Regions from separate parts of the Pseudomonas sp. PF05 genome, predicted to be linked through region 3. Evidence: predicted binding sites of a transcription regulator. Region 3 holds the regulator's gene; each other region holds the start of a gene.
The links. Region 3 encodes sigma-54, which starts transcription at its own class of promoters, with help from an activator protein. Its sites were predicted from a motif close to ANTGGCATNNANNTTGCTNT; they were not measured.
Positions count from the first base shown of each region.

Region 1: a site for sigma-54 is predicted at 8,506-8,525, ahead of AC09SL_RS00110 (flagellar basal body rod protein FlgF). Genes of this name have one in related genera too.
Region 2: a site for sigma-54 is predicted at 6,129-6,148, ahead of glnA (type I glutamate--ammonia ligase). Genes of this name have one in related genera too.

Region 1 covers NZ_JBWLPW010000001.1:24,570-34,688, reverse strand. Annotated here, with positions in the region: gene AC09SL_RS00140 (flagellar hook-associated protein 3) at 24-1,589, opposite strand; gene flgK (flagellar hook-associated protein FlgK) at 1,603-3,669, opposite strand; gene flgJ (flagellar assembly peptidoglycan hydrolase FlgJ) at 3,680-4,984, opposite strand; gene AC09SL_RS00125 (flagellar basal body P-ring protein FlgI) at 4,995-6,065, opposite strand; gene flgH (flagellar basal body L-ring protein FlgH) at 6,111-6,806, opposite strand; gene flgG (flagellar basal-body rod protein FlgG) at 6,879-7,664, opposite strand; gene AC09SL_RS00110 (flagellar basal body rod protein FlgF) at 7,714-8,451, opposite strand; gene AC09SL_RS00105 (sigma-54-dependent transcriptional regulator) at 8,671-10,119, opposite strand, start outside.
Region 2 covers NZ_JBWLPW010000006.1:165,216-175,334, reverse strand. Annotated here, with positions in the region: gene AC09SL_RS12670 (glycogen/starch/alpha-glucan phosphorylase) at 1-1,604, opposite strand, end outside; gene AC09SL_RS12665 (YkgJ family cysteine cluster protein) at 1,857-2,294, shown strand; gene typA (translational GTPase TypA) at 2,501-4,321, opposite strand; gene thiI (tRNA uracil 4-sulfurtransferase ThiI) at 4,460-5,914, opposite strand; gene glnA (type I glutamate--ammonia ligase) at 6,243-7,649, shown strand; gene AC09SL_RS12645 (chorismate mutase) at 7,771-8,334, shown strand; gene AC09SL_RS12640 (DUF4124 domain-containing protein) at 8,516-9,034, shown strand; gene AC09SL_RS12635 (DUF4124 domain-containing protein) at 9,031-9,654, shown strand; gene glnL (nitrogen regulation protein NR(II)) at 9,908-10,119, shown strand, end outside.
Region 3 covers NZ_JBWLPW010000011.1:133,658-143,776, forward strand. Annotated here, with positions in the region: gene AC09SL_RS19220 (STAS domain-containing protein) at 1-72, opposite strand, end outside; gene AC09SL_RS19225 (MlaC/ttg2D family ABC transporter substrate-binding protein) at 81-734, opposite strand; gene mlaD (outer membrane lipid asymmetry maintenance protein MlaD) at 746-1,213, opposite strand; gene mlaE (lipid asymmetry maintenance ABC transporter permease subunit MlaE) at 1,213-2,010, opposite strand; gene AC09SL_RS19240 (ATP-binding cassette domain-containing protein) at 2,010-2,819, opposite strand; gene AC09SL_RS19245 (KpsF/GutQ family sugar-phosphate isomerase) at 3,094-4,068, shown strand; gene AC09SL_RS19250 (KdsC family phosphatase) at 4,069-4,593, shown strand; gene lptC (LPS export ABC transporter periplasmic protein LptC) at 4,601-5,170, shown strand; gene lptA (lipopolysaccharide transport periplasmic protein LptA) at 5,157-5,705, shown strand; gene lptB (LPS export ABC transporter ATP-binding protein) at 5,705-6,430, shown strand; gene AC09SL_RS19270 (RNA polymerase factor sigma-54) at 6,595-8,088, shown strand; gene hpf (ribosome hibernation-promoting factor, HPF/YfiA family) at 8,165-8,473, shown strand; gene ptsN (PTS IIA-like nitrogen regulatory protein PtsN) at 8,486-8,950, shown strand; gene rapZ (RNase adapter RapZ) at 8,953-9,810, shown strand; gene AC09SL_RS19290 (HPr family phosphocarrier protein) at 9,826-10,101, shown strand.

The sequences.
Region 1 (10,119 bases), on a different contig from region 3:
TTGGCGGCTCGGTCTATACCGGCTCAGATCTTGTTGAACAGACCCAACTGGGCGATCTTGCTGAACGCCAGTTGCGAGGCCTGCAACATGGTCTGCTGCAAGGTCAGGCGAGTCATCACTTCGGCCGCATCGGAATCACGAATCGATGATTGAGTCTGGTTATTGGCCAACAGCAGGCTCTGGTTCGTGTCGCTTTGGGTTTCCAGGGCCTGGCCACGCCCACCTACCGAGCTCAAGGCGCTGGACAACTGATCGGTGCCGCTGGCCAGGTTGCCGATGCCGGAGGCCAGCGATGCCTGCAACTTCTGCAACGCAATCGGATCGTTGTTGGTCGGCGTGCTCAACGCAGTTTTCAACTGGTTAACAGTGTCCAGAATATTCTGGGTCTCATGGGTGTTGACCGCGATGCTGAACTGATCGTCAGCGGCAGGCGTTCCGTCCAGTGTGAAGCTCACGCCCGAAGCGGTAGCCACGTTGCCGGCCAGGGTACCGCTGGACACCGGCTGGCTGTTGGCGGTCAGCGGCGCGCTGTAGAGGTCGAAATCGGTGGCACTGGTGAACTTCAATACGGCCGAACCGGTAGGAAAACTGGCGTGATAGGCCACCGGGTCGGTGATTTCGCTGCCAGTGACCTGGACCGTGGTCGGGTTGCCCGGGCTGCGAGTCGTGACAAAGGTGTCCGGCTTGGCGGCCAGGGTGAAGGTATGGCCGGGCAACACAGTGCCCGCGGTATCACCGGTTTGCAGGTTGATGTTCAAGGTCAGTTCCAGTCCCCGGAACTGTACCGCCTGGCCGCTTTTGCTGTTGGGGTCAAAAGCGCCGCCCAGGCTGGCCTCTGCGGTGACATCGTTGCCGCCGGAGTCGGTGATTTTCAGTTGCGTACCGCTGGTGAACTCAACGGTGTACGGCTCGCCGCTGCGGAATTTGCTGTTGTAGGTGACACTGGACGACACTTGGCCGTTGGACAGCACCACGCGACCATCATCCACCACAGGCGCAGTCATGGTGACTTGGCTGCGGCTGGTGTTGACGGCCTGCTGGAACACTTCCCAGCCGGTGCTGTTGGTGGCCATCGACATGGTGTCGCCGACAGGCAGGTCGAGGGTCACCTGGTCACCGTTATAGCTGTAGCTGCCATCGTTGTTGCGGGTGAACGGAATGGTGTCGCCCTTGGAGCCGGCGAAAATATACTTGCCGTTTTCGTCCTTGCTGTTCATCAAGCTCAGCAGTTGTTCTTCGATCTGCGCCAGCTCCGAGGCGTTGGCCTGGCGATCGGCGTCGGTGTAGCCGGCGTTGCCGGCACCGACGGCCAATTCCTTGGCGCGCTGCAGCACGTTGCCAATGCTGGTCATCACCGCTTCAGTGGTGCCCAGGGTCGCCTTGATGGTGTTGGTGTTGGTTTCGTACTGAGCCAGCATCGACGCTTGCGTGCCCAGTTGCAGCAGACGCGAAGCGCCTACCGGGTCATCGGCAGCGGTATTCACCCGCACCAGGCTACTGGCTTCTTCGCTGGTCTTGACCACGTTGGCGAAGTTTTTCTGGTAGTTCGCAGCCGTGCTTTCGTAAAACTGGGAAGTGGAAATGCGCATGGGCTACGACTCCTTAAAGACTGTTGATCAGCGTGCTGAAGATTTCCTGCGCAGCCTTGATGATCTGCGAAGACGCGGTGTAGTACTGCTGGAATTTGACCAGATTGCCGGTTTCTTCATCCAGGTCCACGCCCGACAGCGAGTCGCGGGCGTTCTTGGCGTTATCCAGGATCGCGCCGGTGGCGGCGCTGTCGAGCTTGCCTTGGGCGGCCTTGGAACCTACGCCTTCTACCAGCTTGCCGTAGGCATCGTTCAGGGAAATACCCTTGCTGGAAGAATCGGTATCCACGGTCTTGGCAGTCTGCAAACCCGCCAGGACAGTACCGTTACGGTTGTCCAGGCTGCCGGGCTGGCTGAGGCTGACATTAATGGAGGCACCATCGGACGGGGCACCGGCAATGGACATGTCGAACGTGACGGTGCGCTGCACCGGCGGTACGGACGAATCCAGGATCGGGTTGCCGCTGGCGTCCTTGAGCGGAACACTCAGGCTCAGGGTGTTGCTTTCGCCGGGCTTGATCGTACCGCTGCTGATCGTACCGCCTTGTGCATCAAGCAACTGATAAGCCTGGCTCGTGCCATCGGCCGAGGTCGCGCCGAACACCACTTTGACCGGCATGGAATTCTTGATGCCGTTCTGGATGATGCTGGTGGTGGCCTCATCGTAGATGTCCAGCTTCGTCGTCATGGTTGGCTGGCCGCTGGCCGGAATGGTCAGCGTACCGCTGCCCCCTGGCACGATGGCGGCGCCCAACGGCGCGGCAATCGCCAGCCGCTTGGAGTCGGTCATCTCGGTCTTGATGCTGGCCGCCGCGTTGCGGGTCGGGGTGAGCTTGAACGAGTCGCCGGCGGCTGCGGTGCCGTTGGCGAAGGTCATCGAGAAACCGTCGATCACCGGCGGCGGCGTGGTCGCGGTGTTGAACGCGCCCATCGAGGTGCCGTCGGGCAGGCGCTGGACGGTGTAGTCCGTGCCGCTGGTGAACGTCACCTTGTAATCGTTGGTGGTCAGCTTGCCGGTGTCTTCGATGGCAATGTTGAAGTTGCCGGAGCCCGCACTGTTGTTCAACGACGCAACACTGCGCTGACTCATTTGCGCAGCGCTGTTGATGTTGCTGAACAGGTTGGAGCCGAAGGCCCCGTTCATGTCGATGCCCGAAGCCTGGATGCTGTTCATCTGGTCGGCGACCACCAGGGCCACGCGACCCAACTCGTTCATGGCCGGGTCGAGCACGGTGCTGCGGTAGCGCATCAAGCCACCGATCTCGCCGCCGGTGAGCACCGACGTCAAGTCCATGGAGCTGGAGCCACTGTTGAGCTGGATGCCAATGCGCCCCGGATCGTTCTTGTCCGGCACCGCTTCCAGGGTATTGACGGTATTGCCCATCACCAGTGGTTGGCCGGAGCCCAGGTAGATGTCCAGGCTGCTGCCGTTCTCGACGACCTGCGTGCCGGTGAACGTCGAGAGCTGGCGAATGGTTTCGCTGCGGGCATCGAGCAGGTCATTGGGTGCGCCACCGGAGTTGGAGACTTCGGCGATTTTCTTGTTCAACTGCGCAACGGTGGCCGCCAGGTTGTTGACCTGCTCCACCATGTTCGACAGGTTGCCGTTGATGTTCTGGCTCTGCTCGGTCAACTGGCTGGCAACCGAATTGAAACGGTTGCTCAAGGCCTGGGCATCGCTGAGCAGCAACTGGCGGGACGCATCGTCACCCGGCTTGGCGTTGACGTTCTGCACCGAGGCGAAAAACTTGGTCAGCGCCCCGTTGAGACCGGTGCCGCTGTCCGACAACAGGGAATCGAGTGGCGTGATTTGCCCCTGATAGGCCGCCGCGTCACTGTTGAGCGACGTGGTGGTTTTCAGTTGTGCTTCAAGGAAGGCGTTATACACCCGACGCACATCGGCCAGGGTCGTGCCGGAACCGATGAACACGTTGCCGTACTGGTTCGAGGCCTTGGTGGTCTGCACGGTCTGCTGGCGCGAATAACCGGCGGTATCGACGTTGGCGATGTTGTTACCCGTGGTCACCAACGCAGTCTGGCTTGCTGACAGACCCGACATCCCTATATTGAGCAAACTCATGGTTCAGACCTTATAAAGTCGTGGTGGCGCCTGCAGAAGCGTAGTTTTGGTAACTCGTCATCTGCCGGGCTATGTTCGAAATCTTGCTGGCGTAGTGCGGGTCGGTGGCGTAACCGGCCTTCTGCAACTCGCGTACAAACTGTTCCGGGTTATCGGCCGACTTCAGCACATCTTGATAGCGACTGTTGCTTTGCAGCAGATTGACCAGGTCATGGAAACTGTCACGGTACGAGGCGTAGGAACGGAACTCGGCCGTCTCCTTGACCATCGCGCCATTACGGAATTCGCTGGTAATCGCCCGGGCTGAATCGCCCTTCCAGTTTTGGCTGGCCTTGATGCCGAACAGGTTGTGACTGCTGCTGCCATCGGGCTGGCGCATGACCGATTTGCCCCAACCGGTTTCCAGGGCGGCCTGGGCTACCAGGTAACGCGGGTCGACGCCAATGCGATCGGCCGCTTCCTTGGCCATTGGCAACATGGCATTGACGAATTCATCGGCATCGCGGAAGGCCTTGCGGGCCGGTGCCAGCGGTGGCTGTGCCACGGCGCGGCCATAGACCTGCATGTCGCCTTTCGGCTCGGCGGCCTTGAGTGCGGCCAACCAGTCGCCATTGGCCAGGTCGCCAGTGGCCGGCTTGACGGCGGCGATGGCGCGATCCGTCAGGACGTTCTGCGCAGGCACATCGGCATTGACCGCCGCCGAAGGCACCAGCCCGGCGAGCAGGCGGTCGGCCAGTTTCGGTGGCAGGGCCAGGCGGCGCTGGTTGAGCAATTCCATGTCGTTGCGATGGACGCCCTCGGCCCCTTGCGATGCACTCACGGCCCGCGAAGCCCACAACGGACGCTGGCCACTGATACGCGACAATGGGCCGTCAGTAGGCAGGGTCCCGGCAGCCAGCGGTGTCGGCACCGGCGCCTTGGCAACCTTGTCCAGCGCCTCTTGTTGCTTGGCAGCCGACAAGGTCGCCGCCTCGCCGGGGGCCAGTGGCTTGTTCTTGGACATCTGGCGCAGCAGCACATCGGCCAGGCCAATACCACCGCCTTCGCGGGACATGGAAACGGCCAACTGCTGGTCGTACATTTCCTGGTACTGCTTGGCTTCTGGCGTGTTCATCGGATTGTCCTTGCCCAAGGCCTCGGTGGCCGAACGCATGGACTTGAGCATTTCGCCAAGGAACAGCGACTCGAATTCCTGTGCCACTTTACGCAGGTTGCTGTCGCTGTTCTTGTCGCCGACCTTGAGCTGGTTCAAGCGGTTCAGGTCCGAGTAGGAACCCGAGTCCCCGCTGATCAAAGCGCCCTTGCGCATATCCATGGCTCGCCCCTCAAATCACAATGAGGTCGGCTTGCAACGCGCCGGCCTGCTTCAAGGCTTCGAGGATCGCCATCAGGTCGCCCGGCGCCGCGCCGACCTGGTTCACCGCCCGGACGATTTCATCCAGGGTAGTGCCCGGGCCGAACTTGAACATCGGCTTGGCTTCCTGCTCGGCATTGACTCGCGAGCGGGGCACCACGGCGGTCTGGCCGTTGGACAGCGGCCCCGGCTGGCTGACGATCGGGTCTTCGGTGATGGTCACGGTCAGGCTGCCGTGGGTCACGGCGGCCGGAGACACCTTGACGTTCTGGCCGATCACGATGGTGCCGGTACGCGAGTTGATGATGACTTTCGCCACCGCCTGGCCCGGGTCGACCTCAAGGTTTTCCAGGATCGACAGGTAGTCGACCCGCTGGCTCGGATCCAGCGGCGCCGTGACGCGCACCGAACCACCGTCGAGGGCCTGGGCCACGCCTGGGCCGAGCATGTCGTTGATCTTGTCGACGATACGCTTGGCGGTGGTGAAGTCGGAACGGTTGAGGTTCAGCGTCAGGCTGTTGCCCTGGTTGAAACCGCTCGGCACCGCACGCTCCACCGACGCACCGCCAGGGATGCGACCGGCCGACGGAACGTTGACGGTGATCTTCGAACCGTCGCGCCCCTCGGCATCGAAACCGCCGACCACCAGGTTGCCCTGGGCGATGGCGTAGACGTTACCGTCGATACCCTTGAGCGGCGTCAGCAGCAGGGTGCCGCCACGCAGGCTCTTGGAGTTACCGATGGACGAAACGGTGATATCCACCTGCTGGCCAGGCTTGGCGAACGCCGGCAGATCGGCACTGACCGACACCGCCGCGACGTTCTTCAACTGCACGTTACCGGAGCCGGCCGGCACCTTGATACCGAACTGCGACAACATGTTGTTGAAGGTCTGCAGGGTGAACGGGGTCTGGGTGGTCTGGTCACCGGTGCCGTTCAGGCCCACGACCAGGCCGTAGCCGATCAACTGGTTGGAACGCACGCCGGAAATGCTGGCGATGTCCTTCAGACGCTCGGCTTGAGCGCTAAAGGCTGCCGACATTACCAAGGCACCGATCAACAGCTGTTTAAGATTCAACGGGGCCACCTAGAAAGGGAACTTCGGGCTGAGGAAGAAACGGTCGAACCAACCCGGTTGACTCGCATCGGCAAAGGCGCCGGTGCCCGAGTAGGTGATGCGCGCATCGGCCACACGGGTCGAGGAAACCGTGTTGTCGGTGGCAATGTCGTCGGCGCGAACCATGCCGGCGATGCGCACCAGTTCGTCACCGGTGTTGAGGGTCAGCCACTTCTCGCCGCGCACGACGATGATGCCGTTGGGCAACACATCGGCGACGGTCACGGTAATCGAACCGGTCAGGCTGTTGCTCTGGCCGGACTTGCTGTCGCCTTTGGTGGCACGGTCGGAGCCGTAGCCGGCGTTGAGGCTCAGGTCGCCGCCACCGATCGGGTTGTTGGTGGTCAGGCTGGAGCCGAACAGCGAGGTCAGGCCAACGCTGGTCTCGCTGGTCTTGTCGATCTGCGAGTTGGCGTTCTTGCTGGCCTGGGTCCGCTCGTTCAGGGTGATAGTGATGATGTCACCGACCCGGAAGGCCTTGCGGTCGCTGTACAGGTTCTGCTCGAAGCCGGCCTGGTAGATCGAACCATTGTTGGCCGCAGCCGGCAACGGCGTGCGCGGCAACACCGGGGCGTAATACGGGTCATTGGGCCTGGGTGTCGGCGCGACACAGCCCGCGAGCGCGGTGACCCCACTCAGTGCCAGAACAGATACGAAGCGTTTCATGACCCTACCTCTTGGTGTTGCAGGCGACCCTGGGGCCGCCCTGTCTACGTAATGACGGACGTTGCGACGCGGTTACAGATTCTGCGTAACGAACGAGAGCATCTGGTCGGCAGTGGAGATCACCTTGGAGTTCATCTCGTAGGCACGCTGGGTGGTGATCATGTTGACCATCTCCTCGACGGTGCTTACGTTGGACGTTTCCAGGGTGTTCTGCAGCGTGGTGCCGAAGCCGTTCAGGCCCGGGGTGCCGACTTGCGGCGCGCCACTGGCGGCGGTTTCCAGGAACAGGTTGTTGCCCACCGCTTGCAGGCCGGCCGGGTTGATGAAGTCGGCGGTCTGCAGGTTGCCGATCACCTGGGCGGCCGGGTTGCCCGCCACGGTGATGGACACGGTGCCGTCACGGCCCACGGTAAAGGTCTGGGCATCGTTCGGAATGATGATGGCCGGCTCCAGGGCGAAACCGCTGGCGTTGACGATCTGGCCGTTGGAGTCGAGGTGGAACGTACCGTCGCGGGTGTAGGACGTGGTGCCGTCCGGCTGCAGGATCTGGAAGAAACCGCGACCGTCGATGGCCATGTCCAGGGGCTGCTCGGTGGTTTGCAGGCTGCCGGCGTTGAAGTTTTTCTGCGTGCCGACGATGCGCACACCGGTACCCACTTGCAGGCCCGACGGCAGTTCGCTGTCCTGGGTCGACTGGGCGCCAGGCTGGCGTTTCACCTGATACAGCAGGTCCTGGAACTCGGCACGATCACGTTTGAAACCCGTGGTCGAAACGTTCGCCAGGTTGTTGGAAATGGTCGTCAGGTTGGTGTCCTGGGCGGACAGACCTGTTTTGGCAACCCATAGAGCCGGAAGCATTCGATTCTCCTCGTACGCCTGTTTTTCGGCGCGACGCTTTAGTTAATGGTTAGATCTGCAAGACCCGAGCCATGGCCTCGTCGCCTTCTTTGGCGGTGTTCATCATCTTGACGTGAAGCTCGAACTGCTTGGCCAGGGCCAGCACCGAGGTCATTTCATCCACGGCATTGACGTTGCTCGCCTCCTGGAAACCCGACACCAACTGCACATTGGCATCAATGGGCGCCGGTTGGCCGTCCTTGGTCCGGATCGAACCATCCAGGCCCTTGGTCATGTTCTTGAGGTCCGGGTTGACCAGCTTGATGCGGTCCACTTCAGCCATCACCCGCGGGCCTTCGCCCATGGCGCGGATGCTGATGGTGCCGTCCTGGCCGATTTCGATCTTCTGCTCTGGCGGCACGGCGATCGGACCGCCGTTGCCCATCACCGGCATACCGTTGCCGGCGCGCAGCACGCCCAAGGCGTCAACATTGAGGCTGCCGGTGCGCACGTAGCTTTCACCGCCATCGGGGTTCTGCACGGCCATCCAGCCCGGCCCACTGACCGCCACATCGAGGTCACGACCGGTTTCTACCAGCGCCCCCGGAGTGAAGTCCGTGGCAGGCCGTTCGGACATGGCAAACGCCCGCGCCGGAAAGCTGTCGCCGAACACCGGCATCGAGCGCGCCTGCTCCAGGTCTTTCTGAAAACCATTGGTGGAGATGTTCGCCAGGTTGTTGGCATGGGCCCGCTGCGCCAGTGCGTTCTGGCTGGCGCCGGTCATTGCCACATAAAGGTACTTGTCCACTGTCGTTCCTCTGCATGCCGGACGTTTGCCGCCCACTGCTGTGTTGCACAGCCTCAAGCAATTTGCAGACCAACTTTTTTCTGGCGCTGATGGACCCGGTAAACAAAGGGCCTGGAGGTTCTGGAAGCGATTGTGCAAATGTATCGAAGACGAAAAACCGGCGGTGTCGTGCCGCTGCAAGGCAAAGGTTTACCCATCCGGCAACCGCACCGCAATTGATTACGCTCCGGGCTCCTTGCCGACCTCATATTCGCGCAACTTATTGGCAATGGTCGTATGGGAAACCCCCAGCCGCTTGCCCAGTTGCCGGCTACTGGGGTGCTCGGAGTACAAGCGCTCCAGCACCGCTTTCTCGAAACGCCCGACGATCTCGTCCAGCCCACCCTCAAGGGAAAAATCGCCAAGGGGTTGGCGCACGCCGTAGTCCGGCAGGCGGATATGCTCAGCCTTCACCGTGCCGCCGTCGCACAGGGAAACGGCCTGGAACAGCACGTTTTCCAACTGCCGGACGTTGCCCGGCCAGTGGTAGTGACTGAGACGGTCCATCGCCGCCGGGGCCAGCTTGGGCAGGGCACAGCCGATCTGGCGGCTGGCCTGGTCGAGGAAATGTTCCACCAGCGGCGCCAGGCCATCGAGGCATTCGCGCAGCGGTGGGATGTGCAAGGAAAGGACGTTCAAGCGGTGGTACAAGTCCTGACGGAATTCACCCCGGGCGCAGAGTTCGGACAAATCGACCTGGGTGGCGCAGATCACCCTGACGTCCAGGTACACCTCTTCATCGCTGCCGACGCGCCGGAAGCAACCGTCTTGCAGAAAGCGCAGCAGTTTCACTTGCAGGCGCGGGCTCATCTCCCCGACACCATCGAGAAACAGCGTTCCGCCGGCGGTCAGTTCCAGCAGGCCGAGCTTGCCTTCGGCCCTGGCACCCTCGAAGGCCCCCGGGCCGTAGCCGAACAGCTCGGTCTCGGCCATGGACTCCGGCAGCCCGGCACAGTTGAGCGCCATCAGTGGCGATTGCCCGCGCGGGCTCGCCAGGTGACAGGCGCGGGCCAGCAGTTCCTTGCCGGTACCGGTTTCACCTTCTATTAACAGCGGCGCGTCCAGCGGTGCCATGCGCCGGGCCTCGCGCACCACCGCCGCCATGACCTTCGAACTCTGGAAAATACTGTCGAAGCCACGCAATTCCTGTTTGCGCACGTTATAGATACGTTCGCCCACCCGGTCGGCCCGGTGCAGCGTCAGCACCGCACCGGCCATGGCTTCGCTGTCGTCGTGTTCCGATTGCAGCGGCGCGATGTCCGCCAGGAACACATCGCCCTTGACCTTGACCCGCAGGCCGTTGATGCGCGACTGGTTGGCCCGCACCAGTTCCGGCAAGTCGAAATCCTCGGCATAGCGGGACAGGGGAATCCCCGGCACCTCGTCCACTCGCACCCCGAGCAACTGCGCCGCCGCTCGGTTAGCCGCAACGATGGAGCCGCCCATGTCGATGGACAGCACCGGGAATTCCAAAGCGCCGAGCAAGGCGTTGAGTTCCATGTGCCGACGCTCGCTGGGCATCAGCCCTACACGCTTGACGCCAAATACCCCGGCGATACCTTCGAATTTCGGACGCAGCGCCTGGAACTGGATGTTGATCAGGTTTGGGCAGTGCAGGTAGATCGCGTT
Region 2 (10,119 bases), on a different contig from region 3:
ATCAAGTAGGCCAGGGCCTTCTTGCTGTGCAAGCGCTGCTCGGCAAACTGTTTGCGAAACGCTGGCTTGTCGGCGAACGGTTCCAGCTCGATCAAGCGTTCCTCGGGGTTGTCGAGCACGCTCGGGCCGAGGGCGTCGACCATCATCGAGGTCAATTCGGAGTTGGCCTGGAACAACCAGCGGCGGAAGGTGATGCCGTTGGTCTTGTTGTTGATTCGCTCCGGATAGAGCTTGTGCAACTCGGAAAACACCGTGCTGCGCATCAACTGGGTATGCAGCCCGGACACGCCGTTGACACTGTGGGAACCGAGGAATGCCAGGTTACCCATGCGCACCCGGCGGCCATTGTCCTCTTCGATCAGCGAAACCGAGCGCAGCACATCGAAATCGTGCACGCCCTTGGCCCGCAGCGAATCGATGTGCTGGGCGTTGATCAGGTAGATGATCTGCATGTGCCGGGGCAGCATGCGCTCCATCAACCCCACCGACCAGGTTTCCAGGGCTTCGGGCAGCAGCGTGTGGTTGGTGTAGGACAGCGTGTCCTGAGTGATCTGCCAGGCCGCGTCCCAAGCCACGTCGTAGACATCCACCAATTGCCGCATCAACTCGGCCACGGCAATGGACGGGTGCGTGTCGTTGAGCTGGATCGCGGCGTGGTCGCCCAGGGTCAGCACCGAGGTGTGCATGTTGCGATGACGGCGCAGCAAGTCCTGCAGCGAGGCGGCCACGAAGAAGTATTCCTGGCGCAAGCGCAGTTCCTGGCCCGCCTCGGTGCTGTCGGCCGGGTACAGCACGCGGGAAATACTTTCGGCCCGGGCCACTTCCGCCACCGCGCCCAAGTGATCGCCGGCATTGAAGCGTTCCAGGTGCAGCTCTTCCATGGCCCGGGCACGCCACAGGCGCAGGGTGTTGACGCTGGCACCGCGCCAGCCCACCACCGGCGTGTCATAGGCAATGGCCCGCACGGTTTCGCCCGGCGTCCAGACTTGCCGAGTCTTGCCCGCGTCATCGGTCACGGTCTCGACGCTGCCGCCAAAGCCGATCGGGTAAACCACCTCCGGCCGTTCGAACTCCCAGGGGTTGCCGAAATCCAGCCAGTGTTCGGTCTGCTCCTGCTGCCAGCCGTCAACGATGGCTTGGCGGAACAGGCCGTGTTCATAACGAATACCGTAGCCGTGGCCGGCAATGCCCAGGGTCGACATGCTTTCCATGAAACACGCGGCCAAGCGACCAAGGCCACCGTTGCCCAACGCCGCATCCGGCTCGAGCAGGCGGATACGCTCCAGGTCCACGCCCAGTTCGGTCAGGGCCTCGCGCGCCGTGTCCAGCAAGCCGAGGTTGCTCAGGCTGTCGTAGAGCAAGCGGCCGATGAGAAATTCCAGGGAGAGGTAATAGACGCGCTTCTGACCCTTGCGGTAGATCTGTCGCGTGTGGTCCATCCAGTGTTCGACCATGTGGTCGCGCGCAGCAAGGGCGATGGCTTCGAACCAGTCGTGATCAAACGCATGATCCGGGTCCTTGCCGACGGCATAAGTGAGTTTGGTCAACACGGCGTCGCGAAATGCCGCAACTTCGGCTTCGCGAACAAGTGGTTCTTGAGTCATTGATAAGACCTCGAACGAGCATGGAATTGTCTGAGCCTAGACGGTCTGACAGACGGTTCAGGCTCTTGGTTCGGTGGATTTCCCCGAGTGTCGGAGAATCGCCGCCAGGGAATTGCCGGATGGTCGAATGAATGCAGGGGCCGTGCCGATCCGGGCGGATTTGGCCGCGATGAAAAAAACTGGCGGATGGTCGTTCAAAATTTCACCAGTCCCGGTATGATCGCGCGCCCTGATGCATGCTGGTAAACCGTGATGATGAAGCCCAACCTGATCGCCGCCGCGGAGATCGACCGACTCGATACCTGGGCCAAGTACTCCGCCCCGATGTGCGGCTCCTGTGTGTCGAGCTGCTGCACGCTGCCAGTGGAGGTCAAGATCAAGGACCTGATCCGCATCGGCATCGTCGATGAGTTCGAACTGGGCGACCCGCCGAAGAACATCGCCAAGCGCCTGCAAAAGGAAGGGATCGTCGAGCGCTACAACCAGAAGTCCGAGATCTTCACGCTCCAGCGCATGAGCAACAACGACTGCCTTTATCTGGATCGCAAGAGCCGGTTGTGCACCATTTACGAGAAACGCCCGGACACCTGCCGCAACCATCCGCGGGTTGGACCACGGCCAGGCTATTGCGCCTACAAGCCCAAGGAAGTGGAGCGCGAGCGCAATCCGCGGACGTTGGACAAATTTTGATCGACTGCTGGTTCTGCTGTGTCTGAACCACCGTTATCGCGAGCAAGCTCGCTCCCACACGAAGTCTGTATCCACTGAAGATCCACTGTGGAGCGAGCTTGCTCGCGATAGGGCCCCTGACAGCCGCCACATAACTTCCAGGCATAAAAAAACGCCCCCGATCTCACGACCGGGGGCGTTTTTTTAGCTGCTAGCTAAGTCGAAACTCAGTTGCCGCTTTTCTTGGCAGCGCGGGTACGCTCGCTTTCGCCAAGGATCTTCTTACGCAGGCGAATCGACTTAGGCGTCACTTCGCACAGTTCGTCTTCCTGCACGAACTCCAGCGCTTGCTCCAGGGTGAACTTGACCGGTGGAACCAGGGCGATGGTTTCGTCCTTGCCCGAAGCACGCATGTTGTCGAGCTTCTTGCCTTTGGTTGGGTTCACGCCCAGGTCGTTGTCGCGGCTGTTCAGGCCGACGATTTGACCTTCGTAGATATCCTGGCCGTGCTCGACGAACAGCTTGCCGCGCGCTTGCAGGGTTTCCAGCGAGTAGGTCAGGGCCTTGCCGGTCGCAACCGATACCAGGACACCGTTCTGACGGCCGGACATGTCGCCGGACTTCATCACGTCGTAACGATCGAAGATCGAAGTCAGGATGCCGCCACCGGAGGTCAGGGTCAGGAACTCGTTACGGAAACCGATCAGGCCACGGGCCGGGATGTTGTACTCAAGGCGCACACGGCCCTTGCCATCCGGAACCATGTTGGTCAGGTCGCCTTTGCGCAGGCCCATTTGCTCCATGATCGCGCCCTGGGATTCTTCCGGCAGGTCGATGGTCACGTTTTCGTACGGTTCGTGCTTGACGCCATCCACCATGCGGATGATCACTTCAGGACGGCCCACGCCCATTTCGAAGCCTTCGCGACGCATGGTTTCGATCAGTACCGAGAGGTGCAGCTCGCCACGGCCGGAGACCTTGAACTTGTCGGCCGAGTCGCCTTCTTCAACGCGCAGGGCAACGTTGTAGAGCAGCTCTTTGTCCAGGCGTTCCTTGATGTTGCGGCTGGTCACGAACTTGCCTTCTTTACCGCAGAATGGCGAGTCGTTGACCTGGAAGGTCATGGAAACGGTTGGCTCGTCGACGGTCAACGGCTTCATCGCTTCGACGTTCAGTGGGTCGCACAGGGTGTCGGAGATGAACAGTTGCTCGAAGCCGCTGATGCAGACGATGTCGCCGGCCGCAGCTTCTTCAACGTCGATGCGGTGCAGGCCGTGGTGACCCATCAGCTTGAGGATACGACCGTTGCGCTTCTTGCCGTCGGCGTCGATGGCAACCACCGGGGTGTTCGGCTTGACGCGACCACGGGCGATACGGCCAACACCGATAACACCCAGGAAGCTGTTGTAGTCCAGTGCCGAGATTTGCATCTGGAACGGGCCGTCACGGTCGACTTTCGGCGCCGGTACGTCGTCGACGATCGACTGGTACAGCGGGGTCATGTCTTCAGCCATGTTGGTGTGGTCCAGACCGGCAATACCGTTCAGGGCCGAAGCGTAGACGACTTTGAAGTCCAGCTGTTCTTCGGTGGCACCCAGGTTGTCGAACAGGTCGAATATCTGGTCCAGGACCCAGTCCGGACGCGCGCCTGGACGGTCAACCTTGTTGATGACCACGATCGGACGCAGGCCGGCTTCGAAAGCCTTCTTGGTCACGAAACGGGTTTGCGGCATAGGGCCGTCCTGGGCATCGACCAGCAGCAGCACGGAGTCGACCATCGACATCACGCGCTCTACTTCACCACCGAAGTCGGCGTGGCCCGGGGTGTCCACGATATTGATGTGGTAGCCATTCCAGTTGATGGCGGTGTTTTTCGCCAGGATGGTAATACCGCGCTCTTTTTCCTGGTCGTTGGAGTCCATCACGCGCTCGTCGTTGAGCTCGTTGCGCTCCAGGGTGCCGGATTGACGCAAGAGTTTGTCTACCAGGGTGGTCTTACCATGGTCAACGTGAGCAATGATGGCGATGTTGCGTAGATTTTCGATCACTTGTGTATCTCGATCAGAGGATTCGGTGTGCTGACAGGTCGTGGCAGCGATTTACGTTGAGTCCGACAAAGCCGTTACAGCCTGTCGGCGGCGTCGGGGGGCCGGTGACGCAGGCCACAGGCAAACAGCCCCGGGCACTTAGCTCGGTCGATAAACGCGCACATTGGCATGCCCCTCACTGAGCAAATGGTGGGCATGCAGGCGACTCATCACGCCTTTGTCGCAATACAGCAGGTACTGGCGAGTAGGGTCCAGTTCCTTGAAACGCGCGTTCACTGCATAGAACGGCATCGTTTTTACCTCGATGCCGGCGATGCTCAGCGGGTCGTCTTCAGCGTCGTCCGGGTGACGGATGTCGATGATGATCTGACCGGCCAGCGCTTCGCCGACTTCTTCAATTTGTATGTCCTGGCCCAACTCATCGATGACTCGATCGATTGGCACCAGCCTGGCGTTTTCGAGCGCACGCTCGAGCACCGCCATGTCGAATTCTTTCTCTTCGTGCTCCACCCGCCCGCGCTTGGCCGCCGTCTTCGGATTGACCGAGATGACGCCGCAGTACTCCGGCATGTGCCGGGCAAATTCGGCGGTGCCGATTTCATTGGCCTGGTCGATGATGTCCTGCTTGTGGCTGGCAATCAGCGGCCGCAAGACCAGTTTCTCGGTCACGCAATCGATCACCGACAGGTTCGGCAGCGTCTGGCTCGACACCTGGGAGATCGCCTCGCCGGTCACCAGCGCGTCGATTTGCAGGCGGTCGGCAATTCGTGAAGCGGCGCGCAACATCATACGCTTCAAAATGACGCCCATATGACTGTTATCGACTTTGCCGAGAATCTCGCCCAGAACTTCCTCGAACGGCACACTCACAAATAACACGCGCTGGGAGCTGCCGTACTTCTTCCAGATGAAGTGCGCCACTTCCATCACGCCCAGTTCATGGGCACGCCCACCGAGGTTGAAGAAGCAGAAATGGCTCATCAACCCGCGACGCATGATCTGGTAGGCGGCCACCGTGGAGTCGAAACCGCCGGACATCAGCACCAGGGTCTGCTCCAGCGAACCCAGCGGATAACCGCCGATGCTGTTGTGCTGGCTGTGGATCACGAACAGCCGCTGGTCGCGAATTTCGATGCGCACTTCGATCTGCGGGTCTTTCAAGGAAATACCGGCCGCGCCGCACTGCCGGCGCAACTGGCTGCCGACGTACTTCTCCACATCCATCGAACTGAATGGGTGCTTGCCGGCACGCTTGCAGCGCACCGAAAAAATCTTGCCGGCCAGCGCATCACCATAATGGAGCATGCATTTGGCGAGGATGTCGTCGAAGTCCCCCAGCGGGTATTCATCGACTTGCAGGAAATGCGCGATGCCCGGCATGCAGCTCAGGCGCTCGGTCATTTCCTTCAGGGCCTTGGGTTCGCTGACACGGGTTTCCAGCTCGAGGTTGTCCCACACGCCGTTCACCACCACGGCCGGGTCCAGGTCTCGGAGCACGGCACGGATGTTCTTGGCCAACTGGCGGATGAAACGCATCCGTACCGGGCGGCTCTTGATGGTGATCTCGGGGAAGACTTTTACGATTAGTTTCATGAAAACAGCGCGCGAACGGCCAGCCGAAAAAGGGGGGCGCGGATTATAGCGGAAATTGCTCAAGGTTTAACCAGTTTATGTGCAGATGGTTTTGCATGCACCAAAACAGGTCATTATCCATTGACGACGCCACATTGCAGTGCGTTATTGTCTGACAATCTTTGATTGATGCCTTTAAAAGCGTGGATTTGGTGCAAAAAACCCATGCTGGGGCACTGGCATGCAATTTGCTCCCTTGTGAGGCAGGTTGCCTTGGCAGAGTATTCGCGCCGGCATCACCCATATCTAAGGGCACTCCACTACCCGCCCGAAGCCACCCGGAGGACATATGTCGAAGTCGGTTCAACTCATCAAAGATCATGACGTCAAGTGGATTGATCTGCGCTTCACTGACACCAAAGGTACTCAACATCACGTGACCATGCCGGCCCGTGATGCGCTGGACGACGAATTCTTTGAAATCGGGAAAATGTTCGACGGCTCCTCCATCTCCGGCTGGAAAGGCATCGAAGCCTCCGACATGATCCTGATGCCGGACGACGAAACGGCCGTCCTGGACCCGTTCACCGAAGAGCCGACCCTGATCCTGGTCTGCGACATCATCGAACCTTCGACCATGCAAGGCTATGACCGCGACCCACGCGCCATCGCCCACCGCGCCGAGGAATACCTGAAGTCCACCGGTATCGGCGATACCGCTTTCTTCGGTCCTGAGCCTGAGTTCTTCATCTTCGACTCGGTCAAGTTCAAGTCCGATATCTCCGGCTCCATGTTCAAGATCTTCTCCGAACAAGGTTCGTGGATGTCCGACCAGGACGTGGAAGGCGGCAACAAAGGCCACCGCCCAGGTATCAAGGGCGGCTACTTCCCGGTTCCACCGTTCGATTTCGACCACGAAATCCGTACCTCCATGTGCAACGCACTGGAAGAAATGGGCCAGACCGTCGAAGTTCACCACCACGAAGTGGCAACTGCCGGCCAGAACGAAATCGGCGTGAAATTCAACACGCTGGTCAAGAAGGCTGACGAAGTCCAGACCCTGAAGTACTGCGTACACAACGTTGCCGATGCCTTCGGCCGCACCGCGACCTTCATGCCCAAGCCTCTGTATGGCGACAACGGTTCGGGCATGCACGTTCACATGTCGATCTCCAAAGACGGCAAGAACACCTTCGCAGGCGAAGGCTATGCCGGCCTGTCGGACACCGCCCTGTACTTCATCGGCGGTATCATCAAGCACGGTAAGGCCCTGAACGGCTTCACCAACCCGTCGACCAACTCCTACAAGCGTCTGGTACCTGGCTTCGAAGCCCCGGTCATGCTGGCCTACTCGGCTCGCAACCGTTCCGCCTCGATCCGTATTCCTTACGTGAACAGCCCTAAAGCCCGCCGTATCGAAGCGCGTTTCCCGGATCCGGCTGCCAACCCGTACCTGGCCTTCGCCGCACTGATGATGGCCGGTCTGGACGGTATCCAGAACAAGATCCACCCTGGCGATGCCGCTGACAAAAACCTGTATGACCTGCCGCCTGAAGAGGCCAAGGAAATCCCACAGGTGTGCGGCAGCCTGAAAGAAGCCCTGGAAGAGCTGGACAAGGGCCGCGCCTTCCTGACCAAGGGCGGCGTATTCAGCGATGACTTCATCGACGCTTACATCGCACTGAAAAGCGAAGAAGAAATCAAGGTTCGCACCTTCGTTCACCCACTGGAATACGAGCTGTACTACAGCTGCTGATCCAGTAAACGCCGCCACGCACGGCGTGAATAAAAAGAGGCCTCCTTCGGGAGGCCTTTTTTATGCGCGCAGGTTACGTGCATGATGCCTCGTTGCTCCTCCACTGAAGACGAGACTGCCCATGACTTCACGCTTCAAGCTCTGCCTTGCCCTGTCCGCCGCGCTGCTGGCCCCCACCGCCGAAGCCGCCTCGACGCCCGCCCCTGAGGCCCTTACCCCGCTGCTTAACGCCATTGGCGAACGCCTGGCCCTCGCCGATCAAGTGGCGCTGAGCAAATGGGACAGCCATAAAGCGGTAGAAGACCGTCAGCGCGAGCGAGAAGTCATTGCCGCCGCCGTTGCCCAGGCGCCGACCTACAAGCTCAGTGGCGAAACCGTGGAAGCTTTTTTCGCCGCCCAAATTGAAGCCAACAAAATGGTGCAGTACATCAACCTGTCCGACTGGGCCCTGGACGGCAAGGCCCCGGACCTCCCACGCCCGGACCTGGTGGGACAGATCCGCCCGCAACTCGATCGACTGCAAAAACGCCTGCTGCAACAACTGGCCGACTTCGCCCCCTACCGCACCGACCCGCAGTGCCCGCAATGGCTGGCCCAGGCAACCCACCACAACAAGCAGCACCCGGTGCACCGGCTCGCCCTGATCCGGGCGACCGGAGAGCTGTGCATCTCCACAAAATCCTGAGGCCCCCTGTGGGCGAGCTTGCTCGCGATGAGGCCAGCACATTCAACACCTCAGCGACTGGCACCCCGCCTTCTCGAGCAAGCCCGCTCCCACAGGAGGCGCATGCAACACAACAACTGGGCCAACCCTCCGCCCTGGCCTATGCTGCAACCCATCACTTTTCGTTTTCGGTCGATTTTCCATGGGTCGTGGTTTTTCAATCATTCTGTTGCTGCTGCTGGCACTGCCAGCCGCCGCGCAGATCTACAAGTACACCGACGCTGACGGCAACACCGCCTACAGCAACCAGCCACCCCAAGGCGTACCGGCCCAGACGGTGGAGTTGCCGCCACTCAACAGCATCGAACGCCAATCCCCCGCCAGCCCGGACACACCACCAGCCCCCGCGAACAGCGACGAGCCGCGCGATGCCTACGAGATACTCGAACTGACGGACATCCCCACTGAGCAAGCCCTGCGTGCCAACAATGGCACCTTCACCGTCGGCGTGCGGGCTCAACCGCGCCTGCGCAGCCCGCATCTGTTCCGGCTGCTGCTGGATGGCCAACCCTACGGCCAGCCGTCCAACGTGCCGCGCCTGCAATTGGTGAACATCGATCGGGGCGAGCACAGCCTGGCGGTTCAAGTCATCGACGGGGACACGCTCGTGCAACAGAGCGAAACCGTGACCTTCACCGTGCAGCGGGTGCACCAGCCATGATCCGCTGGTTGCTCGCGCTTAGCCTGACGCTGGCGGCGCTGCCTGGGGTGGCGCAGGTCTACACCTACATCGATGCCCAGGGTAATCGCGTCTTCACCGATCAACCGCGCCCCGGCAATGCGAAGAAAGTCCAACTGCCGCCCAGCAACCGGATGCCGGCGCCGCCCCTGGACACAACCTCGGCGCCCACGACCGAAACCCGGCCCGAGCCCCTGTTTCATTACGAAATGCTCCGACTGTTGATACCCGAGCCGGACGCCACGATTCGCAGCACCGCAGGCGAACTGATCGTCAGCGTCACCAGCGAACCCGGCCTGAAAAAAGGCCACCGCTACCGCCTGCTGCTCGACGGCCAGCCGACGGGCGAGGCGGGGCCGAGCCCGGTGTTTGCCTTGAACAACATTGATCGAGGCACCCATCACCTGGCGGCAGAAATCCTCGATGAGCAGGACCGGATCGTCGAACGCACCGCCAACCAGCCCTTCCATATGCAACGCATGTCCCTGGCGCAAAAGCGCCGCATCAAACCCTGCGCCACGGCCGATTACGGTCAACGCCCCGAGTGCCCCCTCGCCGAAAAGCCTGAAGAAGAAAAAAGCAGCATCTTGCCGTTCTTCTGATGTCGCTCAGGCTGGCGCACTATATTGGTGCAAAGCCTTGCACGCTACTCAGTTTCCAAACCCATTTTGGTTCGAAAGTACCCGAAAAAGCTGGCAGAACGCCACGCGACAGGGCGAAAAACACCCTTTTGAGGCTCTAAACGCTTCTTTTCGGAGCCTTGGTTTGGTTTTTGCATTTTCCTAGCAACAGCGCATCAATCGCGCGCGCAATTTGGGACCGATCCCCAGTTGCTACGCTCCAAAAGAGGTCCTGATGACCATTAGCGACGCACTACACCGCTTGCTGCTCGACAACCTCACCACCGCGACCATCCTGCTCGATGCCGAACTGCGCCTCGAGTACATGAACCCGGCGGCAGAGATGCTCCTGGCCGTCAGTGGCCAGCGCAGCCACGGGCAGTTCATCAGCGAGTTGTTCACCGAATCCGCTGAAGCGCTCAACTCCTTGCGCCAGGCGGTGGAACA
Region 3 (10,119 bases):
GGTGCGGTAATCCAGCACGCCACTGAGCATCAGCACGCCAGCCTCATCCAGACGAACGGCCGATTCACTCACCGACTCGATCATTGTGCCTGCTTCTCTTTGGCTTCTTCGGCCACGTCCTTGGCCTTGGCGACCTCACCGGCCCAACCGTTGATGGTCTTATCCAGGTCGTTGCCATTGCGCTGCATCGCATCGGAGAACTGATCACGGAACAGCTTGCCGATGTTGATGCCATTGATGATCACGTTGCGCACCTTCCACTCGCCGTTGATTTTCTCGAGTGTGTAGGAAACAGGGTAGATCGCGCCGTTGTTGCCCTTGACCTGCATGTCAACGCTGGTGCGATTGCCGTTTTCATCCTTGGCCGGCGAAACGGTAATGCCCTGGTTGTTGTACTCAAGCAAGGCGTTGCCATAGAACTGCATCAGGCTGCGCTTGAAGTTCTCCTGGAAGCGAGTCATCTGCGCCGGGGTTGCCTTGCGCGAATACTTGACGGTCATGATGCTCCTGGAGATGCCGTCGGCGTCGACCACGGGGCCGACGATGCCGTTCAGTGCGTCATAGAACGCGCTTGGGTCCTGCTTGTATTTCTCTTTGTTGGCGGCAAGGTCCGCCAACAACCGGGTCGTCGTGTCCTGGATGATGTCATGGGCCGAAGGCGCAGCCATGGCGTTAGCCATCAACGGCAGCGCCGCGAGCAACACCAACAGGCCACGTCGCAAGATAGAGATCATTCAAAAGCTCCTCATTTGGCGTCTTTGCTAACGGTATTGAGCAGGAATTTACCGATCAGGTCCTCGAGCACCAGGGACGATTGCGTGTCGTGGATGACGCCACCATCCTTGAGCACGGCGTCTTCCCCGCCCACGCTGATGCCAATGTATTTCTCACCCAGCAGCCCAGCGGTGAGGATAGATGCAGTGGAATCAGTCGGCAGGTTGTCCACGCGCTTTTCCAACTGCAGCGTCACTCGACCGGTGAAATCCTCGCGATTCAGATCGATTGCCGTGACCTTGCCGATGGTGACACCGGCCATGGTCACTTTGGCTCTGACCGTCAAACCGGCGATATTGTCAAAGTTGGCATAAAGTTTATAAGTATCGGTGCTAGCCGTCGGCGCCAGTCCACTGACCCGCAGGGCCAGCAGCAGCAAAGCCAGGATGCCAGCCAGCAAGAAAAGGCCGACACCGATTTCCAGGGTGCGGTTTTGCATCAGAAATCTCCAAACATCAAGGCGGTCAGAATAAAGTCAAGGCCCAGGACCGCCAGCGAGGCGTACACCACGGTCTTGGTTGTGGCACGGCTGATCCCCTCTGACGTGGGCTCACAGTCATAGCCTTGGAACACAGCGATCCAGGTCACCACGAAAGCGAATACGGCACTTTTGATAACGCCGTTGAGCACGTCGTCGAGAAAATCGACGCTGTTCTGCATGTTTGACCAGTAGGAACCCTCATAGACCCCCAGCCAGTCTACTGCCACCCACGAGCCGCCCCAGATCCCCACGACGCTGAAAATGATCGCCAGCACCGGCAGGGAAATGAAACCGGCCCACAGGCGCGGGGCAATGATGTATTTGAGTGGGTCGACGCCGATCATTTCCAGGCTGGACAATTGTTCGGTGGACTTCATGTTGCCGATTTCGGCCGTCAGCGCCGAACCGGCACGCCCGGCAAACAGCAGCGCCGTGACCACGGGGCCGAGCTCACGCAACAGCGTCAGCGCAACCATCTGCCCGACCGCCTGCTCCGAACCGTAGCTGGACAAGATGTTGAACCCTTGCAGCGCCAGGACCATGCCGATGAAGATCCCGGAGACCACGATGATCACCAGGGACATCACGCCCACCGAGTGCAACTGCTTGACCAGCAGGCTAAAACCACCACCCGTCGAGTTGCGCCCAAGCAGGGCATGCATCAGAAACAGCGAGGAACGGCCCAGTACTGCCACCACATCGATACCGGAGCGGCCAAACAGGCGAATTCTTTCCAATAGTGATTTCTTGCGCATCAGCGCTTCCCCAGCAGATCGGTACGGTAATCCGTGGCCGGAAAATGGAACTCCACCGGCCCGTCCGGATCACCCTTCATGAATTGGCGAATGCGCGGATTGTCCGAATCCATCAGTTCCTGGGGCGTACCCTGCCCCAGCACCTGGGTATCACCGACTACATAGATGTAGTCGGCAATGCTGGCGGTTTCGGCCAGGTCGTGGGAGACCACGATGCTGGTGATGCCCAGCGCATCGTTGAGCAGGCGGATCAGGCGCACGAGTACACCCATGGCGATCGGGTCCTGCCCGACGAAGGGTTCGTCGTACATGAGGATCTTCGGATCGAGGGCAATCGCCCGCGCCAACGCGACCCGGCGTTTCATGCCGCCGGACAGCTCGTCGGGCATCAGGTCCAGGGCGCCTCGCAGCCCGACGGCCTGCAACTTGAGCAGGACGATGTCGCGGATCATCTCTTCCGGCAGCTCGGTATGGACCCGCAACGGGAACGCCACGTTCTCGAACACGTCGAGATCGGTAAACAGCGCGCCACTCTGGAACAGCACGCCCATGTGCTTGCGCGCATCGAACAGGTCGCTGCGAGACAACTCGGGAAGATTCTGACCATTGACCCAGACTTCGCCGGCGCTGGGGCGCAATTGTGCCCCAATCAGCCGCAGCAGCGTGGTCTTGCCACACCCGGAAGGCCCCATGATGCCAGTGACCTTGCCGCGTGGAATGCGAATATCGATGTCATTGAAAATGCTGCGCGTCCCTCGCTTGAAGGACAGTCCCTTCAGCTCGACCGCGTAGGCGTTGTCGGCACTCATCTAAACTCCTTGCGATGCAGCCTCACATTCGAATGCCCTGGGCGGTCGACAAGCGCCGGTACCGCCGGGCACGCGAACCGGCGGCGAACTATATCACTGCAACAGCCAAGCGCCCAAGGCCAACACCCCACCCGTTAAGCCTCGCTCAAGGTAAAAAACCACATTTTATGTCGAACCTTGCGGCCCCACGAACAAAGCATGACGAACTTACGTGAGGGAATTGTTCATTGCCGCTATAATCGCCGCCTTTTCATCGGGCTATACGATTTCTGACATGAGCCAATCCAGCGACCTGATTCAATCGGCACAACGTACCATCCGCCTCGAGCTCGAAGCCGTGCAAGGCTTGCTGCCCCGTATCGACGCTGATTTCGTACGCGCCTGCGAGATGATTCTGGCCAGCAAAGGCCGCGTGGTCGTGGTCGGCATGGGCAAGTCCGGGCACATCGGCAACAAGATCGCCGCCACCCTCGCCAGCACCGGCACCACGGCCTTTTTTGTCCATCCGGCCGAAGCCAGCCACGGAGACATGGGCATGATCACCCGGGACGATGTCATCCTGGCCCTGTCCAACTCCGGTTCCACCAATGAGATCATCACGCTGCTGCCGCTGATCAAGCGCCTGGGCATCCAGTTGATCAGCATGACCGGCAACCCGGACTCGCCGCTGGCCAAGGCCGCCGAAGTGAACCTCAATGTTCATGTCGAACACGAAGCCTGCCCGCTGAACCTGGCACCGACCTCTTCCACCACCGCTGCCCTGGTCATGGGCGACGCCCTGGCCGTGGCGCTGCTGGAAGCCCGGGGCTTCACCGCGGAAGACTTCGCCTTTTCCCATCCCGGTGGCGCCCTCGGCCGTCGCCTGCTGCTGAAAGTCGAAAACGTGATGCACGCCGGCCAAGAGTTGCCGCAAGTGTTGCGCGGCACGCTGCTCAAGGACGCGCTCATGGAGATGACCCGCAAGGGGCTGGGCATGACGGTGGTCCTGGAAGCCGACGGCAAGCTCGCCGGGATCTTCACCGACGGCGACCTGCGCCGCACCCTGGACCGCACCATCGACATCCACAGTGCCACCATCGAGCAAGTCATGACGCCCCACGGCAAGACCGCCCGCGCCGAGATGCTCGCCGCCGAGGCCCTGAAAATCATGGAAGACCACAAGATCAGCGCCCTGGTGGTCGTCGACGACGAGGACCGTCCGGTGGGCGCCCTGAATATGCACGATTTGCTGCGTGCGGGAGTCATGTAAATGAACACAGAACTGTTGCAACGCGGCCAGGCCATCAAGCTGGCGGTGTTCGATGTCGACGGCGTGCTGACCGACGGTCGCCTGTACTTCCTTGAAGACGGCAGCGAGTTCAAGACGTTCAACACCCTCGACGGCCAAGGCATCAAGATGCTGATGGCCGCCGGCGTGCAGACCGCCATCATCAGCGGTCGCAAGACCCCGGTGGTCGAGCGACGCGCGAAGAACCTCGGCATCCCGCACCTTTACCAGGGGCGCGAAGACAAACTGGTGGTGCTGGACGAGCTTCTGGGCCAACTCAACCTAAGCTATGAACAGGTGGCCTACCTCGGTGACGACCTGCCAGACCTGCCGGTGATTCGCCGAGTAGGCCTGGGCATGGCAGTCGCCAACGCGGCCAGCTTCGTGCGCGAGCATGCCCACGGCGTCACCACGGCGCGAGGCGGCGAAGGTGCGGCCCGCGAATTCTGTGAACTGATCCTGCGCGCCCAGGGCCGCCTCGAAGCGGCCAACGCCGCGTACCTGTGAGCCATTTATGCTGAGCAAGAAGATTCGCACCATCGTGGTGTTCGGCTGTATCGCGGCGATTTTCGCTGCGGTGGGCTACTGGAACATCAGCCCCGAACGGTTTCTCGACCGACCTGCGACCCAGATCGAGGAAAAGATCGACTGGTACGCGACCAACACGCATACCCTGCAGTACCTGCCCGACGGCAAAGTGCAATATGAGATGACGTCCGACAAGGTCGACCACGTAAAGGCCACTGACATTACGCTGGTCACCAAGCCCGACCTGAACATGTTCCGCGGCACCGAGTTTCCGTGGCATGTGCAGAGCGAGCACGCCGAAGTCAATTCCGGCGGCACCGAAGTGGAACTGATCGACTCGGTGCGCATCGCCCGAACCGACGAGAAAAACCGTACGACCATCATCACCAGCACGCGCATGACCGTGTTCCCACAGCAAGAATATGCGCAGACCGAGCAACCCGTTAGAATCGACGGCGCCGGGGGTGTGTCGACCGGCACGGGAATGAAAGCGTATTTGAAGGAAAGCAGGATACACCTGCTATCGAACGTAAGAGGACAGTATGAAGCTCGCTAAAACCCTCCCTATTTTGCTCAGTCTGGGCGCAGCACTGGGAAGCGCGAGCGCCTGGGCTCTTCCCGACGACCGCAACCAACCTATCCGCATCCAGGCCGACGATGCCCAGCTCGACGACAAGAAAGGTGTCGCCACCTACACAGGTGACGTGATCATCACCCAGGGCTCGATGAAGGTCACCGGCAATACCGTGACCATCACCCGCACTCCGGCCGGGGACATCGACGTGGTGACCTCGGTGGGCAACCTGGCCTATTTCGAGCAGTTGCAAACTGCCGGCGATACCAAGCCTGTGCAGGGCTACGGGGTCACCATCCAGTACCACGCCTCCAAGGATCGCGTGGTCCTGATCGACCGCGCCAAGGTCATCGACAAGGACAACAACATCACCCAGGGCGAGAAAATCGTCTACGACACAGTCAAGAAGCTGGCAAGCGCCGGTCGCGCCACCGGCAGCAAGGTGACCGAGTCGCGTCCGCGGATCGACATGGTGATCCAACCGAAAAAGAAAACCGACGAGCAGAAGGCCCAGTAATGGCAACTCTGAAAGCTCAGCATCTGGCCAAGAGCTACAAGAGCCGTCAAGTCGTGCGTGATGTCAGCCTGTCCATCGACAGCGGCCAGATCGTCGGCCTGCTCGGCCCCAACGGCGCGGGCAAGACCACTTGCTTCTACATGATCGTCGGCCTGGTCCAGGCCGACCAGGGTCGCGTACTGATCGACGACCTGGATGTCAGCCACCAGCCGATGCACGGCCGGGCGAAGGCAGGTATCGGCTATTTGCCGCAAGAAGCGTCGATCTTCCGCAAACTGTCGGTTGCCGACAACATCATGGCGATCCTCGAGACCCGCAAGGAACTCGACAAGGCCGGTCGTCGCCAGGAATTGGAAAGCCTGCTGCAGGAATTCCACATCAGCCACATTCGCGACAACCTGGGCATGAGCCTGTCCGGGGGCGAGCGGCGCCGCGTGGAAATCGCCCGCGCCCTGGCCACCGCACCGAAGTTCATCCTGCTCGACGAACCGTTCGCCGGCGTGGACCCCATCTCGGTGGGCGACATCAAGCAGATCATCCATCACCTCAAGGCCAAGGGGATCGGCGTGCTGATCACCGACCACAACGTGCGCGAGACGCTGGATATCTGCGAAACCGCCTACATTGTCAATGACGGCCAGCTGATCGCCGAAGGCGACTCCGCAGCGATCCTGGCCAATGACCTGGTCAAGGAAGTGTATCTGGGCCATGAGTTCCGCCTGTAAGCCAAAGTGTCTGGCGAATCGTTAGAGCGTCGTTTCATTTTATTATGGCGACGCCCTAGGCAAACACTTCAGTTTCAGGCATATAATTTGCTTAAGTTTGGCGCTTCGGCGCCCTGTAGTGGATGGCGCATGTGCGCCGGCGAATAAGGTGTTAAGCCCCTGCCATGAAACCATCGCTAGTCTTGAGAATGGGCCAGCAGCTGACGATGACACCGCAGCTGCAACAGGCCATCCGCCTGCTCCAATTGTCGACCCTGGACCTGCAACAGGAGATCCAGGAGGCCCTGGAGTCCAATCCGATGCTCGAACGCCAGGAAGAAGGCGACGACTTCGACAACACCGACCCACTGGCCGACAACGTCGAGCAGAAGACCAACACCGAAATCCCGGAACCGACCTACCAGGAAGCCGCCCCGACGGTGGACAACCTCGAGGATGGCGAATGGAACGAACGCATCCCCAACGAACTGCCCGTGGACACGGCCTGGGAAGACGTCTATCAGACCAGCGCCAGCAGCCTGCCGAGCAGCGATGACGACGAGTGGGACTTCACCACCCGCACCTCCGCCGGCGAAAGCCTGCAAAGCCACCTGCTGTGGCAGCTGAACCTGGCGCCGATGTCCGACACCGATCGCCTGATCGCCGTGACCCTGATCGATTGCATCAACAACCAGGGCTACCTGGACGAGACCCTCGAAGAAATCCTCGAAGCCTTCGATCCCGAGCTCGACATCGAGCTGGACGAGATCGAAGCCGTCCTCCATCGCATCCAGCAGTTCGAACCGGCTGGCATCGGCGCCCGCAACCTGGGCGAGTGCCTGTTGCTGCAACTGCGCCAGTTGTCCGCCAAGACCCCGTGGCTGGCCGAAGCCAAGCGGCTGGTCACCGACTACATCGACTTGCTGGGGGGTCGCGACTACAGCCAGTTGATGCGTCGCATGAAGCTCAAGGAAGATGAGCTGCGCCAGGTGATCGAACTGGTGCAGAGCCTCAACCCGCGCCCCGGCTCGCAGATCGAATCCACCGAGCCCGAATACGTGGTTCCAGACGTAATCGTGCGCAAGCACAACGACCGCTGGCTGGTGGAGCTCAACCAGGAATCGGTGCCCAAGCTGCGGGTCAACGCCCAGTACGCCGGCTTTGTGAAGCGCGCCGACACCAGCGCCGACAACACTTTCATGCGCAACCAGTTGCAGGAGGCGCGCTGGTTCATCAAGAGCCTGCAAAGCCGCAACGAAACCCTGATGAAAGTGGCCACCCAGATCGTCGAGCATCAGCGCGGCTTCCTGGAGTATGGCGATGAAGCGATGAAACCGTTGGTCCTGCATGACATTGCCGAGGCAGTGGGCATGCACGAGTCGACGATTTCCCGGGTAACCACCCAGAAATTCATGCATACCCCCCGGGGCATCTATGAATTGAAATATTTTTTCTCCAGCCACGTCAGCACCTCCGAAGGCGGCGAATGCTCGTCCACGGCCATCCGCGCGATCATCAAAAAACTGGTGGCCGCGGAAAATCAGAAAAAGCCGTTGAGTGACAGCAAGATCGCTGGTTTACTGGAGGCACAAGGCATTCAGGTGGCCCGCCGTACCGTCGCCAAATACCGCGAATCCCTCGGGATCGCGCCTTCGAGCGAACGCAAGCGGTTGATGTAACAGGCCACGCCACAGCGTTCCAGTGGCAGGCATGTCTGCCTGCCGCTTTATGCACTGGCAACGAAGGAGAAGCTGTATGCAAGTCAACATCAGTGGACACCAACTGGAAGTGACCGAACCCCTGCGCACCTACATCGGCGAAAAACTCGACCGATTGGAGAGGCATTTCGACAAGATCACCAACGTGCAAGTCACGATGACCGTCGAGAAACTGCTGCAGAAAATCGAAGCCACGCTGCATATTCCCGGCGGAGAAGTGGTTGCCAACGCAGAGCACACAGACATGTATGCCGCGATTGACCTGCTGACCGACAAGCTGGATCGCCAACTCAAAAAGCATAAGGAAAAGACCCAGAGCCTCCTCCAGGGCGCGACCGGTCGTTAACCCCCCCAATCCATGATCCGACTAGAAACCATCCTGACCCCCGGCCGTTCCCAAGTGAACGCGCCGGGCGGCAGTAAAAAGAAAGCCCTCGAACACATTGCCAACCTGATCCACCGCGAGGTGCCTGATCTGGTCATGCAGGACGTCTTCGAGGCCCTGGTTGCCCGTGAAAAACTCGGTTCCACCGGTTTTGGCAACGGCATCGCCATCCCCCATTGCCGTCTCAAGGGCTGTGAGGCGCCGATCAGCGCGCTGTTGCACCTTGAAACGGCTATCGATTTCGACGCCATCGACGGCGCCCCGGTCGACCTGCTGTTTGTATTGCTGGTACCCGAAGCGGCGACCGATGCGCACCTCGAGCTGCTGCGCCAGATTGCCAGCATGCTGGACCGCAAGGAAGTGCGCGAAAAACTGCGCAGCGCACCAAGCAACGAAGCGTTGTACCAGGTGGTCCTGGACGAGCAGAACGGTCATTAAAAATGCGCATGATCATTGTCAGTGGCCGCTCCGGCTCCGGTAAAAGCACGGCCCTCGCCGTGCTTGAGGACAGCGGCTACTATTGCATCGACAATTTGCCCGCCGGCCTGCTGCCGGAACTGGCCGAGCGCGCCCTGATCCACACCGAGCTGGCGCAGCCACTGGTGGCGGTCTCCATCGATGCGCGTAACCTGCCAAGCCACCTGTCGCGTTTTCCTGAACTGCTCGAGGAAGTGCGCAGCCGGCATATCCAGTGCGACGTGCTGTACCTGGATGCCGATGAAGAGACACTGCTCAAGCGTTTTTCCGAAACCCGCCGGCGCCACCCGCTGAGCAATGCCAACCGCTCCCTGGCCGAAGCCATCGAGGATGAAAGCCAACTATTGGGGCCGATCGCCGACTTGGCGGACCTGAAGGTCAACACCACGCACCTGAACCTGTATCAGTTGCGCGACACGATCAAGCTGCGCCTGCTCAACCAGCCTGAGCCGGGCACGGCGTTCCTGGTGGAGTCGTTCGGTTTCAAGCGTGGCATGCCCGTAGACGCCGACCTGGTGTTCGATGTGCGCTGCCTGCCCAATCCTTATTGGAAACCGGAATTGCGCGAGCAATCCGGGCTCGACCAACCGGTGATCGATTACCTGGCCGCCCAGCCGGATGTCGAGGAAATGTACCAGGACATCTCCAGCTACCTGCTCAAATGGCTGCCCCGCTTTGCCGCGAGCAACCGCGCCTATGTCACGATTGCCATCGGTTGTACCGGTGGACATCACCGCTCCGTCTACCTGACCGAACGCCTGGGTCAACTCCTGCAACAATCCCTGAAGAACGTCCAGGTTCGCCACCGCGACCTCAGCTAAAGGATTCACATCGCGATGCCTGCTCAGGAAATTGAAATCATCAACAAGCTGGGTTTGCATGCCCGAGCGTCGGCCAAGTTCGTCGGAGTCGCGGGCCAGTTCAAGGACACCACCATCAGGGTTGGCCGCACGCCCGAGACTGCGGTCGACGGTAAAAGCATCATGGCGATGATGATGCTCGCCGCCGGCAAGGGCACCAAGATCCACCTGCTCACCGAAGGTGAACAGGCACAGGAAGCGATGGACGCGCTGGTGGACCTGATCAACCGATATTTCGACGAAGGCGAATAACTGCCCAGGTCCCAAGGC